3 regions of the Paenibacillus haidiansis genome follow, and region 1 is predicted to be linked to each of the others. Evidence: predicted binding sites of a transcription regulator. Region 1 holds the regulator's gene; each other region holds the start of a gene.

The links. Region 1 encodes Rex, which represses fermentation and respiration genes when NADH is low (regulators of the CRP and FNR family bind a similar motif). Its sites were predicted from a motif close to TTGTGAAATATTTCACAA; they were not measured.
Region 2: a site for Rex is predicted at 3,108-3,125, ahead of V3851_RS16095 (polymer-forming cytoskeletal protein). Genes of this name have one in related genera too.
Region 3: a site for Rex is predicted at 4,673-4,690, ahead of V3851_RS20600 (formate/nitrite transporter family protein). Genes of this name have one in related genera too.

Annotation. Positions count from the first base shown of each region.
Region 1 is NZ_JAZHPZ010000001.1:135,397-141,634, forward strand. Features, by position in the region: gene V3851_RS00585 (hypothetical protein) at 1-405, opposite strand, end outside; gene V3851_RS00590 (cell wall elongation regulator TseB-like domain-containing protein) at 630-1,115, opposite strand; gene V3851_RS00595 (amidohydrolase) at 1,147-2,448, opposite strand; gene V3851_RS00600 (redox-sensing transcriptional repressor Rex) at 2,423-3,085, opposite strand; gene dinG (ATP-dependent DNA helicase DinG) at 3,161-6,010, opposite strand; gene V3851_RS00610 (tetratricopeptide repeat protein) at 6,193-6,238, opposite strand, start outside.
Region 2 is NZ_JAZHPZ010000007.1:226,642-232,879, reverse strand. Features, by position in the region: gene V3851_RS16115 (class I SAM-dependent methyltransferase) at 1-669, shown strand, start outside; gene V3851_RS16110 (TetR/AcrR family transcriptional regulator) at 845-1,402, shown strand; gene V3851_RS16105 (flavodoxin domain-containing protein) at 1,427-1,954, shown strand; gene V3851_RS16100 (serine hydrolase domain-containing protein) at 1,966-2,928, opposite strand; gene V3851_RS16095 (polymer-forming cytoskeletal protein) at 3,194-3,730, shown strand; cobalamin riboswitch at 3,889-4,080, shown strand; gene V3851_RS16090 (energy-coupling factor ABC transporter permease) at 4,350-5,114, shown strand; gene V3851_RS16085 (energy-coupling factor ABC transporter substrate-binding protein) at 5,114-5,389, shown strand; gene cbiQ (cobalt ECF transporter T component CbiQ) at 5,394-6,182, shown strand; gene V3851_RS16075 (energy-coupling factor ABC transporter ATP-binding protein) at 6,233-6,238, shown strand, end outside.
Region 3 is NZ_JAZHPZ010000013.1:62,670-68,907, forward strand. Features, by position in the region: gene V3851_RS20585 (GNAT family N-acetyltransferase) at 1-4, opposite strand, end outside; gene V3851_RS20590 (MFS transporter) at 99-1,319, opposite strand; gene V3851_RS20595 (molybdopterin-containing oxidoreductase family protein) at 1,499-3,565, opposite strand; gene V3851_RS20600 (formate/nitrite transporter family protein) at 3,752-4,579, opposite strand; gene V3851_RS20605 (FAD-dependent oxidoreductase) at 4,768-6,129, opposite strand.

The DNA.
Region 1 (6,238 bases):
GTCTTCCTTCATCATGTGGTCCAAAGCGGCGGTAATCCCCGTGTACTCCTTATTCTCCATCGCCTGGGCAACCGGGAACAGAGCTTCTTCCCACAATTCGTTCAGCTTCGGCGTAGCGCGGTCTTCCACGACCAGCTTCAACTCTCTGTTGCCGATCCATTTCTCTCCATCGGTCTCAATTTGTTTGACGAGACTGCCAAAATCCGTGCCCGGCTCCAAATCGAGTTTCAACACCGCCTGTTTTTGGGTAATATCGGTGTGAACGCTTTTGACGCCGTCGTATTGGCTGATTTTATGCTCAAAAGGGCCTTCGACGACCCACTCTTTATAAGCGAACCATCCTCCGAACAACAGCAGCGCGGACACTGCCACACTAGCCACAATCGGTACAATACGCAGTTTCACGTAAATGTCCTCCTTGCTGTAAATTTTGAATCGAATATATCAAAAAGTCATTATCGTCTATCTATAAATTTTCTACAAGTTAGAGTATATCATATCGTATATACTATTTCGAATGAAGAGTGTGAATATATTTTAAAATTTAAATTAAAATCATTAAAAAAAGCCTTGCCAAAGACCGTCACTTATACAGCGTCCTTGGCAAGGCTATATTTTTTTCAAAAAAACTACCGATTAGGCAATGTGAATACTTCTTCCAGCGGCGTCCCGTCGCCGAAACGGAAGAAACGGTAGTAATGATGGGCATTTTCCTTGTAAAAAAGCTGCCAGACCAGCTCATCGTTATATATACCCGGCATTAATCTGACGATTTCGATTCCCGGATAGGTGTCGCGTATGATCTCGCGCACCTGGCTTTCCGATACCCCTTCGGACAGCGGCTTTATTTCGGGCTGTCCGCCTTCCGGCAGCCAGATCATGACCTCGCGGCCATTCTCATCCTTACCCTGAATGACCCAGCAGACTTTGTCCCAGACGGACTTCCACACTTTCGTCGTTTCCTGAAGCCCCGCTTCCTGCCGGGCCTGCTGAACGGCCGCGTCCTCTCCTTGCCGTAATTCCTGCTGAATATAGAGATAATAACGGTGAAGGCCGATGAGCACGAGCGCCAAAATCACAATGGAGAGCAGGATCCATTTGGTTCTGTTTCTCAAGCCTCTCTTCCTTTCCCCAATGCCGGATTAATCATCGAGCGAGCAAGCCCTCAAAAGCCGCCTGCGCTTCGAACCGCACTTTCTCTTCGTCCAAGGTCAGGCATTCTCCGTGCTTGACGACCTGCTTGCCGTTCACCCAGACATGCTCTACATCCTTCGGACCGGCGGAGTAAACCGCATGCGAAATATAATCGGTCCGCGGCAGGAAATGAGCCTGCTCCGTATCCAGCGCGATGAAATCCGCCTTCATCCCGGCGGCGAGCTTGCCCGTATCGGACAGGAAGAGCGATTTAGCTCCGTATTCCGTGCCCATTCGGAGCGCTTCCGCTGCCGGAACGGCCGTAGGGTCGCCCGAAACTCCCTTATGGATCAGGGCCGCCAGGCGGATCTCTTCGAACATGTCGAGGTTATTGTTGCTGGCCGGACCGTCCGTGCCGAGCGAGACGGTGACCCCGGCCTTAAGCAGCTCGGGCACGCGCGCCACGCCGCTTGCCAGCTTGAGATTGCTGCCCGGATTATGGGACACGGCGACATGGTGATCCGCTAAAATCCCGATTTCCTCGTCGGTCAAATGCACGGCGTGCGCCAGCAGTGCCGGGCGGCTGAACAAGCCGAGATTGAGCAGATGCTGAACGGGACGAACGCCGTAATCGGCCACATTCTGCTCGACTTCGGCGCGCGTTTCCGACATATGCGTATGAAGCGGAAGATTCAGATCATGCGCCGCCTGTACGATTTTCTCGATATAATCCGGAGGACAGGTATAAGGCGCGTGCGGAGACATCATCGTCGTAATCCGCCCGTCCGCCTTGCCGTGCCAGTTCTTGGCGAAGGCCACCGCATCATCCAGCTTCTGCTGCTGCACATCCGGCGGACACAAACCGATCACGCCGCGCGTCAGCACGGCGCGGATGCCCGACTGCTCGACTACGGCTGCCACTTGATCCATATGGTCGTACATATCGAGGAACGTCGTCGTCCCGCCTTTCAGCATTTCCAGAACCGACAGTGCCGTGCCCCGGTACACGTCTTCTCCCGAAAATTTAGCTTCCATCGGCCACATTTTCTCCTGCAGCCACTGCTGCAGCACCATATCGTCGCCATAACCGCGAAGCAGGGACATCGCGGCATGGCCGTGGGTGTTGATCAGGCCCGGCAGAAACAGCAGGCCTTTGCCGTCGAACGTTTCGGCTCCTTCCGCTCCCACAGGCCGGTCTTCGCCGATATAGGCGATCGTGTCGCCTTCAATCAGCATATAGCCGCGAAGAACCGGGTTTTCCCGGTCAAGTACGGCAAAAGTTCCATCTTTAATCAGCCATTTTCGAGTCGTCATTGGTTGTTTCCTTTCCCCCATCCAAATAATACGCCAAGCTCATCAAATCGGTTGTGAAATCGGCCGCATGCACGCGCACTTCGGCCGGGGCCTTGATGATGATCGGAGCAAAATTGAGGATCGCCCCGATCCCCGCTTCGATAAGCTGGTCGGCCACGCGTTGTGCCTCTACGTCCGGTACCGTAATAATGCCGATACGGATATTTTTCTTCTTTACGGTTTCGATCAGCTCTTCGATCGGCTGAATCTCGATGTTGTTGATCATGGTGCCGATTTTGGCGGGCGATGAATCAAAAACGGCCACAATTTTCATATTGTCCTTGACGTAAGCATTGTAATTGGACAGCGCCTGACCGAGATTACCGGCACCGATCAAAGCGACGTTGATCTGCTGGTCCAAATTGAGAATTTGCCTGATCTTTTCGATCAGATAGGGCACATCGTAGCCGATCCCCTTGCGGCCGAAATCGCCGAAATACGCGAGATCCTTGCGGATTTGCGCCGGATTGAGATCCAGCTTCTGTCCCAGCTCCTGGGACGATACCGTCGGAACTTCACGGCGGCTCAATTCATTGAGAAACCGCAAATACACCGGCAATCTGCGTACTACAGCATCCGAAATTTTTTCCGTTTTCATTGGTTATCCCCCTATTTGGCGCGATTTGAACAACAATTACCGCTCTTATTCATCACTCTTTATAAATCTCGCTCTTTATACATCCAGCCATTCCGAAATGCGAGGAACCATCTGCCCAAGCGGCATATGCTCCATCTTCGGTCCAGGCAAAGAATATAAAAAATACTTTCCGTAGTAAGATTCCAAGATGCGCGTATCGTAAACGACCACGATCCCGCGGTCCTGCGAGGACCGGACCAGCCGTCCGAAGCCTTGCTTGAACCGGATCACGGCCTGAGGAACCGACAGCTTCATAAACGGATTCTTCTTCTCCTGCTGCAGCCGTTCGCTCTTGGCCTCAACGAGCGGATGGTTGGGCGGTTGAAACGGCAGCCGGACGATGGCGAGACTGGTCAACGCTTCTCCAGGGATGTCCACTCCTTCCCAAAAGCTGTTGGTTCCCAGCAGCACGGAGGCGTTCTGTCCCTGAAAGCGCCGGGTCAGCTTGGTCCGGCTTCCGCTGTCCATGCCTTGCCCGATCACGGTAATTCCCTGCTCCGCCAAGAGCTCCTTGAGCGGATCGTATACCTGCCTTAGCATCCGGTAGGAAGTGAACAACACCAGCATGCGGCCTTTCGTGACGACCGCCGTATCGGCCAGCGATTGCACCAGCGTACGCACAAAATGATCGTCGCCCACGCTGCCCTTCACGCTGGGGAAGTCACGCGGGATGACCACAAGCGCCTGTTCGCGGTAATTGAACGGCGAGGGAAGCATCGCCGTAAGCAGCCGCTCCTGTTCCGCCGCTTCCCCGAGCCCAAGCTGGTCGATCATATATTGAAACGATTTATCCACCGACAGCGTAGCCGAAGTCATGACCACGCTTTTCTTCTTATCGAAGAAAAATCCTTTCAGCTGCGTGCTCACATCGATCGGAACCGCAAACAATTGCAGAGATTTGCTGCGATAGGTGCCGTTTCCTTCGAGCCAGTAGACCGTATTGGCATCGTCCATCTTCATGAAGAACCGCAGGGCGTCGCGCTCGCCGGCCAGATCCTTGAACAGGCCGCTGATATCGGTGACTAAACTGTCGAATCCGTAATCGTTGTCGTCGTCCTTCAGCTCGGCAAGCAGACGCTCCCCTTTGCGGATCGTATCGGAAAGCGTGGTATAGATCTGATTCTCGATCGCGGAAAGCGCCTCCCAGACTTTCGGCTTCTTGTCCTGCAAGAGCCGGAGCACGAATTGTCCGGGGTCGCCGGGGGCCGCATCACTGCGTTCCGGCATGAGCGCAAACAATTGTTCCGCCAGCCGGTCCCAACAATCTTTCACATCGAGCAGCGAAGGATACAATCCGTCGATGACCGAGCACCATTCCGCCGATTTTTCGCCCTCCGCATGACCAAGCATCGTTCTCAGGTTCGGCAATTGTCCGGTCTTGCTGTCCTTAAACAGCCGGGTAAGCGTATGGACAACGGTGAAATATTTCATTTGCAAGCCGAGATGCTTGCCGGCGACCTCCTCCAAATGGTGCGCCTCGTCGATGACCAGGCGGTCGTAGCCCGGCAGGAGCTGATGCCCGGCCTGAATGTCCGTAAACAGCTTGGAATGGTTCGTAATGACCACGTCGGCCACCCCGGCTTCATGCTTGGCCTTATGGTAATAGCACTTGCGGAACCACGGGCAGGACCGGCCAAGGCAGGAATCGGATTCGCTAGCCACCGTTTCCCAGAAATCGCTGCCCCGGTTTCCCAGATTGAGTTCTTCGTCGTCCCCCGTCTCCGTCTGCGCCAGCCAGACGATCATTTGGGCCGCCGTTATCACCTCTTCTTTAGGTGTGGCAAAGTCCTTTCTATTCATTTTATGTTCAAATTTGCGCAAACACAAATAATGTTGTCTTCCTTTAAACACCGCGGCCGTAAACGGAAACGGCACGGCTTCCGTCAGCAGGGGGATATCCCGTTCCCGCAGCTGCTCCTGAAGGTTGATCGTATGCGTGCTGACCATAACCTTCTCGTCTTGCTTTACGCTATGATAAATGGCCGGCAGCAGGTACCCGAGCGATTTGCCGGTACCGGTCCCCGCCTCGATCAAGAGATGCTTGTCCTCGGCAAAGGCGCGATTCACTTCGCCCAGCATGAGGGTCTGAGCTTCGCGCTCTTCATATTCCGGCAGCTTGGCGCGCAAATTATCCTTTACCTGCTCCATAAACTGCTCGAAGGAAATGTCCCGCAGCGGATTGTCAAGCATGCCGCTTCTAGCCGGTTCAATATCCATCCAATCATCAACCCGAAGCGCAAATTGGCGGTAATAAGTGAAACCGTCGGGTTCCTGTCCGGCTTCCCGTTCCCTATCCTGGAGCATGGCGTCGAAGAACCAGCCCAGATCGCTGTCCTCGCCTGCGAACAGATCCGACAGCCGCTGCAGCACGAGCAGGGGCAAGCCGCTCAGCTCTTCCAGACATTTCAGGAAGATCAGCGCGGTCGCCAAAGCGTCGCTGTCCGCCTGGTGCGGACGTTCATGCTCCACTCCAAGCTCGTCGGCGACAAGACCCAGCTGATACGTTGTCAGCGAAGGAAAAAATATTTTCAGAAAATCCATCGTATCGAGAATGCGGCCCGTAAAAGGAAGATACCCCGACTTGTCAAGCGCGCTCTGCAAATAATTGAAATCGAAGGCCACATTATGGCCCACGAGCACCACATCTTCGAGCAAGGGAACCATTTCCATCATCACTTCATCGAGTTCCGGCGCATCCTTGACATCCTCTTCCGTAATTCCGGTTAGACCGGTAATAAACGGAGGAATGGATATTCCCGGCTTCACATAGGAACTATATACCTGGGAAACCTTCAAGTCTTCATCTATAATGGCAAGTCCCGCTTGAATTATTTCATCGGAGGACTGGTTACCCGTCGTTTCAAAATCCAGTACGGCATATTTCATTGATCCTTATTTCCCTTTCGTTCCAGTCTCTCTACAGCATAACAGAAGAAAGCCGATTTGAAAATTGACCCGGGGTCAAGCACGTCAGCTATAGGCAAGAAAAAGCGATGCGTTCCAAAACGAGGAACAAGCATCGCCAAATGTGAAAAATATGCCGTGAATTGAACGCCGCGCCCTTTCCGCTAGAGCAGTGATGTCAGCTCGTTTCCGTATTGCAGTTTGCCGGAG
Region 2 (6,238 bases), on a different contig from region 1:
TTAATCGGGCAAGCAAACCTATCGAAAGAATCCAGAGTGCTGGAAGTGGCTTGCAATATGTGTACGACATCCATCGAATTGGCGGAGAAATACCGTTGCCTAATAACGGCCGTCGATATGGATGCCAAAGCTTTGGAAAAAGGGCGAAAGAACATCGCCAAGCATAAGCTTGAAGATTATATCCAGGTCGTACAGGCCAATGCGATGAAGCTGCCGTTTGCGGATGAATCGTTTGATGTTGTTTTTAATGAAGCGATGCTGACGATGCTGAATGCATCGGCGAAAAAGAAGGCGATCTCGGAATACCACCGCGTCTTGAAGCCGGGTGGCATTTTATTGACGCATGATATTATGTTGACGAAAAATACCCCGGAAGAATTGATAGATACTTTACGCGGTATCATTCATGTCAATGTATCTCCATTGCCTATAGAGGGCTGGACGAGTACTTTCAGCGAAATCGGTTTTAGAGAAGTATCGACGAGCTCCGGCGCCATGTCGCTGATGAATCCGAAGGGAATGGTCCGTGACGAAGGCTTATTCGGTATGTTAAAGATTATGATCAACGGCTTAAAAAAAGAGAATAGAATCATGTTTAAACAAATGTTCCGTTTCTTTAATCAGGCAGGCAAGAGTTTAAATTATATCGCGGTATGCAGCAAAAAATAACGGACCGGAGGAGCCCATCCTTCCGGTCCGCTTTTTTGTGGCTTGATTGGAAATCTCCAACGAAAGGAATACCAGGTACAACATATGCCCAATAGGTGACCTAATTCATAGCTCTAAAAATAATCATGTTATATAAACCATTTATATAACTCAGTTATTCTGAAAGGACTACATCATGCCGAAGCAGAGAATCATGCGAGAGATGATATTGGAGGCGGCTTTCGAATTGGCTCGAACGCAAGGCCCGGAACATGTCATGGTCAAGAATATTGCCGAGAAACTAGGCTGTTCCGTACAGCCCATTTACAGTTACTATTCCAATATGGATGAATTGAAGCAAGAATTGGCGGATTATACGGGGAAGTTCTTTAAACAGTATATCGCTGAACATCTCGATAAAAACGACTATTCCCGTTCCGTCGGTGCCGCCTATATCCGGCTTGCCCAAACGGAGCCTCATTTATACCGGCTGTACATGATGCGCAAACGCCCCGATATCCATTCTCTGGATGATATTTATCGGAAAGAAGGTGATCCAAAGGTTGTTCAGCATTTGTCGGAAATATTAAATATCGGCTTTGACAAAGCCAAGTCGCTGTATCTTAACATGATCATTTACACCCAAGGTCTATCATTCATACTGGCGACGCAAGGCCCCGATTTCGGTACGGAAGAAATTCTCGCACAATTGGATGAAGCTTTTAAAGCCTTTGTAACCCAAGCCGTTAAATAATTGAGAGAGGTGTTGGATTTGAAAGTGCTGCTCGTTTACTCCAGCAAGACGGGATTTACCGAAAGGTATGCGAATTGGATTAAAGAAGAGTTGAATTGCGACATTGCCGAATTAAAAACGATATCCAGAGAAACCCTGGCTAGATACGAAACCGTTATTTACGGCGGGGGGATCTATGCCGGCAAGATTAACGGGCTGGCTAAATTCAAAAACTTGCTTCAACGTCCGCATCGACAGGGACAAAAGATAATTGTGTATGCCACCGGGGCCGCGCCGGCGGAGGCAAAGGGTACAGTGGAGAACGTCATCAAGAACAATATTTCGGAACAGGACAGAGGGGCGATTCCTGTGTTCTATTTTCAAAGCGGCCTGAATTATGAAAGAATGGGCCTCGTAAGCAAATTTATGATGAAGATTCTGCCGCATATCCTGAAAAGGAAAAAGGATAAAACCCCTGAAGACGAGGCCATGGTCGAAGCGATTAAGCAATCTTTCGATAGCACGGACAAGAAATATATCCAACCGCTGCTCGATCATGTGCGCACGGCGTGACCCGTGAATCATTATGATTCCTGCATCTGCCGAGCCAGCACGGGAGCGATGAATTGGCGGAACACATCGCCGGGAAACTGCCGTTTTTTGCGTTTGTCGTCGGTCAGAACGACGACCGTCTCTAGCGAGGGTACCACGTAAATATACTGGCCGCCGAACCCCCGCGCATAAAAATAATCGAATAAGGGTGCGGCAGTGCCGGGAGGACCGTCTGAATCCGGATAGGTATCCGTCCACCAATGCCAGCCGTAACGGCCGCGGCGGGGCGGTTCCGACGAGATGGCGGGTTCTACCGATTCCGCAATCCGTTCACGGGAAATCAGCCGGTTGTTGTTCCATTCTCCCTGCTGCAAATAAAGCTGCCCGAACTTTAGCATATCCTCGGGCCGAAGCCTTAGACCGAAGCCGCCCGTATGGATTCCCTGGGGGTCGCGCTCCCACTCGTACGATTCGATGCCAAGCGGGCCGAACAGATGAAGCTCGGCATACCGCGCCACCGTCATACCTGCGGCTTGTGCCAAAATGGCGGACAGCATTTGGGAGATGCCGGAGTTATATTCCATCATGGTTCCCGGAGGGTCCGCCAAAGGCTGTTCAAGCACGAAGTTGATCCAATGGGGCGACCGGGTCATCTTGGGAAAAGAGTTCTGGCCGCCGAACTCCGTCCAGTTAAAGCCCGCCGACATCGTCAACAAATGCCGCAGCGTAATTTCCCGTTTGCGGGAATCCGGGTCCGCGGCAAGCTGCGGGAAAAACTCCGCGGCCGGCGTGTCCGGCCCCGGCAGCAGTCCTTGATCCATCGCGATAGCGATCAGCGCGGACAGGACGCTTTTGGTACAGGAGTTGATTTTGGCGATTTCATGCGGCGTTCGATCATCTCTATATTGTTCAAATATCGGCTTGCCTTGGCGGCTGATTAGGCAACTTCTTAAATCCAGCTGTTTCAACGCCTGAATCAATGATGTCAAATTCATGGGAATAATCCTTTGCCTTTCTTATGCTATTTCGGGTAAAGCCGCCGAGCGGGCGGTGGCTATGCAACCCTATTTTTCACTTGATATCTTTTTATTAAACCATAAAATTGGCCAACCGGCATTTCCAGGAAATTAACGGATATTTTACTTGCAAAAGTAAGTGAAAAAAATAACATTTATAGTGAAATTAATCACATGATTATGATAAGATTTTATATATAATCATTTTTGCATCATAAATATTATTATTTGGGGGAGATCTACTGTGAAAATTTTCAAAGGTTTGCTGGCAGCGGGGGTTGCGGTTGCATTGCTATCCGGCTGCGGCGCAAAGAATGAAGATACTTCGGCAAACGCGGGCAACCAAGCAGCCGATGCGGTAACGACGGCTTCGCTCGTCAACGAAGCGGACGCATTCGTGAATGGGGTCAGTGAACAAGGAACTTGGATCGTAGCGATTTTGAATGATGTGACGGTCGATAAAGACGTGATCGTTGCCGGCGAATTCCATGATAAAGACGCTGCGGACGGAGACATTTACCGTAAAATCGCCCTTTACGCGCAAGATGAAGATCACAATATCACGGCCAACTACACGCTGACCGTACCGAAATTGACGGTGCAAAGCGAAAACCTGAGAATTCAAGGCGGAACGGTTAAAGGCGACGTTTATGTCGAAGCCAACGGATTTAATCTTCATGAGTCGGCAACCGTGGACGGCAACATCTACTATGCAAGCGAAGATGTGAAGGCTACGGCGGTTATCGACGGTAAAGTGACCGGGACTCAAGAAGTAAAATAAAACGGAATATACTTATTATAGTTTTATCCCAAACAAGCACTACAAAAGCCTGCAGATCAGTCCCATTCTGGGAATCCATCGGCAGGCTTTTTGATTAAATGCCGGCGCCTCCACTTTTATCACAGACATCGCTAGCCGAATCTCACTATAATTAACTGGACAAATTTAACAAACAGGGTGCCCTTGTTTCAGGCAAGGGATAACAGGGAATCGGGTGCAAATCCCGAGCGGTCCCGCCACTGTAAGGAAGAGCCGAACTTCAGATTGTCACTCGGATTTTATATCCGGGGAAGACGAAGGAACGCGTTTGTATTCCGAGCCAGGAGACCTACCTTGTTTGTTCGCACCATGACCCTACGCGGATAGGAGCGGTGTACGAATTGGTTGCATAGAAGAGAAGACAAGCGGTATTGCGGATGGCTCATTGACGTGATTTTTCCCATGAATGCCATTCCGGCAGAACATCCGCCTCTGTTGTACTTCTGTTCAAGATCGGCGGCCAGCGGTCTTCCGCAGCAGGTCCGACTCTTGCACAACTGATGACGTACAAAGCACTCCCACCCTGCAGGGTGGGAGTTTTTAGTTTGTGACTGTACGAATAATAAGTGGAGGAACAAGAATGAAAAAGCGGAGATTTTGGAGCATGACGGCCCTGATCGCCGGATTTACCGTTTATTTACTGCTCAATGAACCGGGAACGGCGCTGGCGATGCACATTATGGAAGGCTTTCTGCCGGTTGGCTGGGCCGTTTTCTGGTGGGCGGCGTTTCTGCCTTTTTTTGTGCTCGGGGTGGTGAAGCTGCAAAAATTGACCCAGGACAATCCCGAGGTGAAGCTGCTGCTCGGGCTTTCCGGAGCGTTCACCTTCGTCTTGTCCGCGCTCAAAATGCCTTCCGTTACCGGAAGCAGCTCTCATCCTACGGGGACGGGCCTCGGAGCGGTCATGCTAGGGCCGCTGCCGATGAGCGTAATCGGCTCGATCGTCCTGTTGTTTCAGGCGCTGCTGCTGGCCCACGGAGGAATCACCACACTGGGAGCGAACGCCTTCTCGATGGCGGTGGCGGGTCCTTTTGCCGGGTATGCCGTCTACAGACTGATGATGAGATTCACCGAACGCGAAAAGCTGGCGGTGTTTCTGGCGGCGACCTGCGCCGATCTGATGACCTATGTGGTTACTTCCGTCCAGCTTGCGGCCGCTTTCCCCGCGGCGAACGGCGGATTTGCCGCTTCCCTGCTGAAATTCGGCGGCATTTTTGCCGTAACCCAGATTCCGCTGGCGATCAGTGAGGGATTGCTGACCGTACTGCTCTGGAATTGGTTGAAATCGTACATTCCGAACGACCTATCGCGGCTAAAAGGTCAAACGAAAGAAGGAGGCCTGTAATGAGCAATAAGTGGAAGAATGCGTTGATGCTGCTGGCGGTAGTTCTGCTCGTGGTCCTGCCGCTGCTGCTGGTCGACGGGGAATTCGGCGGGGCTGACGATGCGGCGGAGGGGGTCATTACGGAGGTTGCCCCCGATTATGAGCCTTGGTTCAAGCCGATTACCGAGCTGCCCGGGGAAACGGAAAGCATGCTGTTTGCGCTGCAGGCGGCGCTTGGGGCCGGAGTGATCGGTTATTCGGTCGGGCTGCTGAAAGGCAGACAGCAACGGCGGTAGTCCCATGCTCAGAAGAATTGACGCTTTGTCCTACAGCAATGCGCTGCGCCATTTGTCGCCCCTGTGGAAAAGCTTATTCGCCGTGGTGATGTTCATCCTTTCTTATTCCCTGCATCCTGTTTTACAGGTCATTATTTTCTTTTGGATGATGCTGTGGTGCATCCATTTTGCCAAAATTCCTGCCCGTACCTACGGATCGCTTCTCTGTACGGCGCTGTTGTTCTTTGTTCTCAGCCTTCCAGCAGTGCTCGTGGAGTTGGGACGGCCGGAGGCCTCCGACGCGGTACTTGCTCTCAAGCTGCCGGCTTCGGAGCAAAGCCTGTACGTTATGGCGGCGGGAATTCGGCGGGCAGGGAAGCTGCTGGCCCGGGTAATAGCCTGTTTGTCCTGCTTTTTCTTCCTGATATTAACGACTCCGTTCGGCGAGCTGCTGCAGGTGCTCCGGAAGCTGCGGCTGCCGGAAATCGTACTGGAGCTGATGCTGATTATGTACCGATTCTTATTTCTATTGAGCGATACGGTGCACGGAATGCTTCTCGCCGGTCGTCTGAGGGGCGGAAAGCGAGGATTTTGGGCCAGGATGAGGGAGATGGCGGGGATGGGCAGCGCTCTATTTGCAAACACCATGCGACGTTATGACGGGCTTTCCAAAGGGCTGCTTACCCGGGGATATACGGGACAGATTGTCTTGCCTCCATATGAACCCCGGACTGTACCGGGAAAAATCGCCGCGTCGGCATACATCGGCATCGCTTTGATGCTGCTTGCCGAGCTGTGGATTAGGTTGGTATAGGCATCATCAACGGACAAATGGACCGACAAGAGAAGGAGAACAAGATGAACATGGCT
Region 3 (6,238 bases), on a different contig from region 1:
ACATGTATTCGACTCCCTTTCTCCTTTGGTTCTATAACAAAATCTTCCGGTTTGATAAAATAGTTTAACTTTGATTATACACCAAACAAGTTCCCGTATTACAGGCTGTCCGCGAGCTTGTTCCTGGCCTCCCGGTTCATATAGGCATGAACGAGGAAGGCCCCTACCGCCAGTACGGATATGGCAACCGCCAGCCAGGCGACCGGGACGAGCCCGTTCCAGTCGAATAGCACGCCCATGGTATAAGGCCCGACCACTTTGCCTGCGGCGCCCATCCCGCCGACCACGCCCAAATAGAACGGCGCGGCTTTGCCGGTCCGGTCCGAAATAAAGGAGGGGATCGCCGGAGAGATCAGCATCTCCCCGAATGTGGTCAGGATCATGGCCAGCACCATGCTCGGGTACGTATGGAAGCTCAGAATGGCGATGTAGCCCAGCATATAGAACAAGGCGCTGGCCGTTAACTGCGCTTCCGCCGATCCGGCAAACGTCCGTTTGATCCACAGAATGAACGGCTGCCCGACAAAAATCAGCACCCCGTTCAGCGTCCATAAAATGCTATAGTTCCATTCCGGCATGCCTTTGGAAATCGTAAAAGGGGATACCCCGTTGTTCCAGATGCAATTGCCGAGCCACAGGAAGAACGAACCGATACCCATAAACAAATACACGCGGTATTGCCAAAGCAGCTTCCAGTTGTTCTGATCCTGCTGCGTTTTTTGTTGTTTCTCCAGATGCACTTCGCCGGAGCTTTTTTGAACTCTGTTCAAATAAAACCAGAAGAAAAGCGCAAACGCCGCCGAGGTGATTCCGTTGGCGATAAAGCTCATATGATAGGAGATTTGGGCCAGGAAGCCGCTGAGCGCCGTCCCCAGCGCCACCCCAATATTGTTGGCCACATAGATGACGTTGAACAATTCCCCGCGGCGCTCCGCGAAGCGGAAGCCGATGAACGCTTGAATGGCCGGCATCGCCATGGCGTTGAAGAAGCCGATCAAGCCCATCAGGAGTATGAACAAGCTCCAATTCCCGCTCCCGTAGGGGAGCAGAAGAAGGAACAGCGCGTTCAGCCCGATGCCGCCGACGATCAGCTTCTTCACGCCCAATTTGTGATATAAAGAGCCGCCGAGCACTTGTCCCGCGATCCCCCCGAGCGACATGACCAGGATGGCGAACCCGGCGTCGGTAACGGTACGGCCGAGCACTTTGAACACGAACATGGTGATCAAAGGCCACATCAAAGACCCTCCGGCCGAGTTGATTAAGCTGGCGACGAGAAAAATTTTGACCTCCCGCGGATAGGACTGCAACCATTTCATCTTCTATCTCTCCCCCTCTGCTAACTGCCCATGATCTATGTAAATTCCGTGATTCCCCGCAAAACGGCAAAGGGAGCCCTGGGGCTCCCTTGTCACAGTTTATTTATAACAGTAAATGTAACAATCCGCTGCCCGGATTATCATAGTATCGCTCAAAAGGGCAGCCTAGGCAAGCACATTTATTGCCGCTTTACTTCGACAACGGTGGAGAAAAAGACGGCTCCGCCGCCCATGTCGGCCAGCCTGTCCGGGGTCAGCGCATTGGCGCGCCGGCGCTCGCCGCCTTGCTCCCACCATAACCCCTGGCTTACCACCGTGCCCGGCAGCATTTTCTCGGTCACGGCCGCCTTGACCCGGTAGCTGCCCCGGTCGTTTTGGACGACGACCATGTCGCCGTCCTCGATGCCGCGCGGAGCCGCATCCTGCGGATGGATTTGCAATAGCGGGTTCTTTTCGAGCGCCGTCAGCTTTTCCACGTTGCCGAAGGTCGAATTCAGGAAGCTGTGGTTCGGCGGCGAAACGAACATCAGCGGATAAGCCTCATCCGCCCCCGGCCGGCGCTCCCCGTCATATCCCTCGGCGAGCGGCACATAGGTCGGCAGCGGCGGAAGGCCGGCTTCGGCCATGGCGGACGAATACAGCTCGATCTTCCCGGAGGGTGTCTGGAGCTGATCCAGGTACTGTTCCTTGGGCGCCATATTCAGCTTCACCATCCGCTGCTCCCGAAGGCCCTCCAAAGTAACGCCTTCCATATACGGGTTGCCCGTATTTTGAAGCGCCTGGCGGATCATATCCTCTTCCGTATCAAGGAAGGCCTCATCCTCAAAGCCCATCGCGGCCGCCAGCAGCTTGAATACCTCCACATTGCTCTTGCTCTCGCCGCGGGCGGGGATCACCGGCTCCTGAATCTGGATGTAATGATGCCAATACGAGGCATAGAGATCGGTATTTTCAAAAGAGGAAGTAGCCGGGAGCACGATGTCCGCAAATTTGGCCGTATCGGTCAGGAACAGATCATGCACAACGGTAAACAGATCCTCCCGGCTAAACCCGCGCTCCACCTTGTTCGTATCCGGCGCGACCACCACCGGGTTCGAGCAGTAAACGAACATCGCCCGGATCGGCGGATCCAGGGTCAGCAAGGCTTCTCCGATTCGATTCATGTTGATCGTCCGGGCATCGTGATCATGTCTCAATTCCGGACGTTCCAGCGCGTCCGTATTCATATCGGCATAGGCGCTGTTCATCTTGTACGCGCCGCCGCCCGGAACGAGCCACTGGCCGGTTAAGGCCGGGAGGCAGCTGATCGCGCGGACGTTCATCCCGCCGTTGTCGTGGTGCTGGAGCCCGTTGCCCATATGAATATAGGCCGGCGAGGTTTCCCCGTACATCACGGCCAGCGCCTCGATGTCCCCGGCGGGAATACCGGTAATCGCCGATACCCGTTCCGGGGTATAAGCCTTCACATGCTCGCGAAGCTGTTCGTGTCCGACCGTATAACGCGCAAGAAACGGCTCATTCACAAGCCCGCGCGCAAACAGCACATGCATCATCCCGAGGGCGAGCGCCGTGTCCGTTCCCGGATGGAGCGGAATGAACCAATCGGCCCGCTGGCCCGTACGGTTCTTGTGGACATCGATCACGACCAGCTTCGCCCCCTGCTTCCTCGCCTTCTCGATCAGCGCGATCTGATGCATGTTCGTGCTGACCAGATTGCCGCCCCACACGATAATCAGCTTGGCCTTGACCGTATCCTCGGGGCTTACCCCGCCGCCGAAGCCCATCGTATATTTCCAGCCGGCGTTGCCCGCGGCGGTGCAGATGCTCCGCTGCAGCTTGGACGCCCCCAGCCGGTTGAAAAAGCGCCGGTCCATGCCTTCGACGCTGAGAATCCCCATATTGCCGTAAAAATTATAAGGCAGTATACTTTCCGGCCCATGTTCTTCAATCAGCGCCTTAAAGCGTCCGGCGATCTCCGCGATCGCTTCGTCCCAGCCAATCCGTTCAAACTTTCCTTCTCCCTTGGCCCCGACGCGTCTCATCGGATACAGCACCCGCTCCGGATGATAGACCCGCTCGGCCATATTCCGCACCTTGTTGCAGATGGCGCCCTGCGTGATCGGATGCGCGGGGTTCCCCGTCACTTTGACGATCTTACCGTTCTCTTTATGCAGCAGCAAACCGCAGGTGTCCGGGCAGTCCAGCGGGCACACTGCGGGAAAGATTCCGTTCTCCTCATGGATCATATGGTCATCCCCTCTCTCCTGTCTAAATTATTGTAGAAAAAAAGTCCGCTCCGTGTCTACTGGCGATGTTTGCTTTTAGCTTGGCACTAATTCTGCCGGACGGACAGCAAGTCTTCTCCGGTACATAAAAAAAGCCGCCTCCCAAAGCGGGAAGCGGCCGGTACTTGATTCAAGCGAATCCGTCGGTTATGCGGATTTGTTCACGGTTGCCGGGTTAGCGGCGGAAGCGGCCTGATGCTTCACTGCACCCGGCTTCAAATAAGCCGTCCAGTAGGCCCCGGCGACGAACAGCGCGCCGCCCGTCAGATTGCCGAGCCAAACGGGTATAAAATTCATGAAGTATTCTCCCCAGGAAAAATAGCCTTCAAAAATGGCCGCCGGGATCAGGAACATGTTGGCAACAACGTGCTGGAATCCGATCGCGACGAACGCCATGGTCGGGAACCAGATGCCGAGGATTTTCCCGCTCATATTATCCGCGCCGTAGGACAGCCAGACGGCAAGCGCGACGAGCCAGTTACAGCCGATCCCCGAGACAAAAGCCTGCAAGAATCCGTCTTCCAATTTATGCCCCGCCATATCCACGAGCTTGTCGAGATACACCCCGCTGGAGGTCAGTCCGACAATATGCCCAAAAAAATAAGCGACAAACAGCGCGCCCACGAAGTTGCTGACGGTAATCAGGATAATATTTTTAAATACTTCGCCGGTCGAAATCCGCCCCGCCATCCGCGCCAGCGGCACGGCCATCATATTGCCTGTCAGCAATTCGCCGCCTGCAAGCAGCACCAGAATCAGACCGATCGGAAACACCGCCGCGCCGATAAAGTTGGCGATCGAGCCCCATTCTTTCGGAGCGCCCGCAATGACGCGTATATCCAGCAAAAAGCCGAGGGCGATAAAAGCGCCGCCCAAAAATCCGAGAATCAAAACCGTCAGCAAGGGATTGTGCGCTTTCTTGACGCCCATTTCGACCGTTACGCTCGCGATTTGATCCGGTTTATTGTAAGCCATGGTTCATTCTCCTCCGGGACTTTGATGATATGAGTCAATTGTATCTTGGACCGGTTCCGGGATAAGTAACATTCGTCACGAAATGACCCTTTATAGTGAAAAACTTCACAAAAAAATAAGAAAAAACGGCTGCCTGCAAGGGTAAACCCTGCGGCAGCCGTTTGGTGTCCCGCTCAAGCGTTATCCGTTCAAGCGCGCACCGTTTCGCGCGCCGGCACTTCCGGCAAAGCTCCAAGGCCTGCGCTGTTCAGGAAGTTCCACGGTTTGTTGTAATGCGGCTGGAAGAAGAAATCGACGAAGGCCAACTCTTCCATCTTCATCCCGTTCTGAATGCAGACCGAGATCGTGTTGATCGATTGCGTCAAATCGGCTTTGGACATGATTTGCGCCCCGAGAATGCGCCGGGTCGCTTTTTCATAGACCACCTTCAGCATGACTTGCTCGTGCGTCGGCATGAATTCCGGGCGGTAGCTGTCGTTGATCAACACCGCTTCCGCTTCGATTCCGGCTTCCTTTGCAGCCGCTTCCGTCATCCCGGTCCCGGCGATGTTGTCCTCGTAGATTTTGATGCCCGATGTTCCTTGCGTCCCCATATATTTCACTGTAGGCGCCACCAGATTGCGGGCGACCAGCGTTCCCATCCGTACGGCGTTCGTCGCGAGCGGAATATAGGCGTGTTTTCCCGTCGGGTTGTAGAAGATCGCGCAGCTGTCGCCTGCCGCATATACGTCCGCCGCGCTGGTCCGCATATATTCGTCCACGATGATCGCGCCGTTCCCCAGCATATCGACCTGCCCTTTCAAGAGTTCCGTGTTCGGGCGGAAGCCGATGCACATGATGACGAGGTCGGCATCATATTGGCCTTTGTCGGTGACTACTTGGCTCACCTTGCCGTTGTCTCCTGTGAATTTGGTCACTTTCTCGCCTAAAGCAAGCTTGATTCCGTGTTCGCGGAGCGAAGCCTCGATCTTATCCGTATATTCGGCATCCAGGTACTTGCTCAAAATGCGGTCCTCCGCATCGATCAGCGTCACTTGCTTGCCGTTCAATTGAAACGCCTCGACCAGCTCGACTCCGATATAACCCGCGCCGACCACGACGATGTTATTCGCTTGCTGCGATTTTTCGATGATGGTATTCGAATGATTGAAGTTTTTCGAGAGCAAAATGTTGTCCAGCTCAATGCCTTCAAATTTCGGTACGATCGGCCACGAGCCGGTTGTCACGATCAGCTTGTCGAACGTATCGTCGAACTCCGCTCCGGTTTCCAGGTTGCGTGCGCGCAGTGTTTTCCCGGCCGTGTCCACCGAGATCACTTCATGCCGCATCTTCGTGTTGACCCCAAGCTCGGCCAGTTGCTGCGGCGACGAATAGAACAAGCCTTGCGGATCTTTAACCATGCCCCCCACATAAAGGGCGATCCCGCACGACAGGAATGAAATATTGTCATTGCGCTCGTACACCGTAATTTCCGCATCCGGGTACAGGTTCGCCGTATTTACAATCGCCGCCGTCCCTGCGTGAGTACATCCGATAACCGCTACTTTCATGATTTCTTCCTCCTCATATCCCCATTTTCTAATATCTGTAACATATCGGGGCATTATTTGTGAAATATGTCACTTATAAATCTGCTCATTTGTGAATTTGTTCACCTGA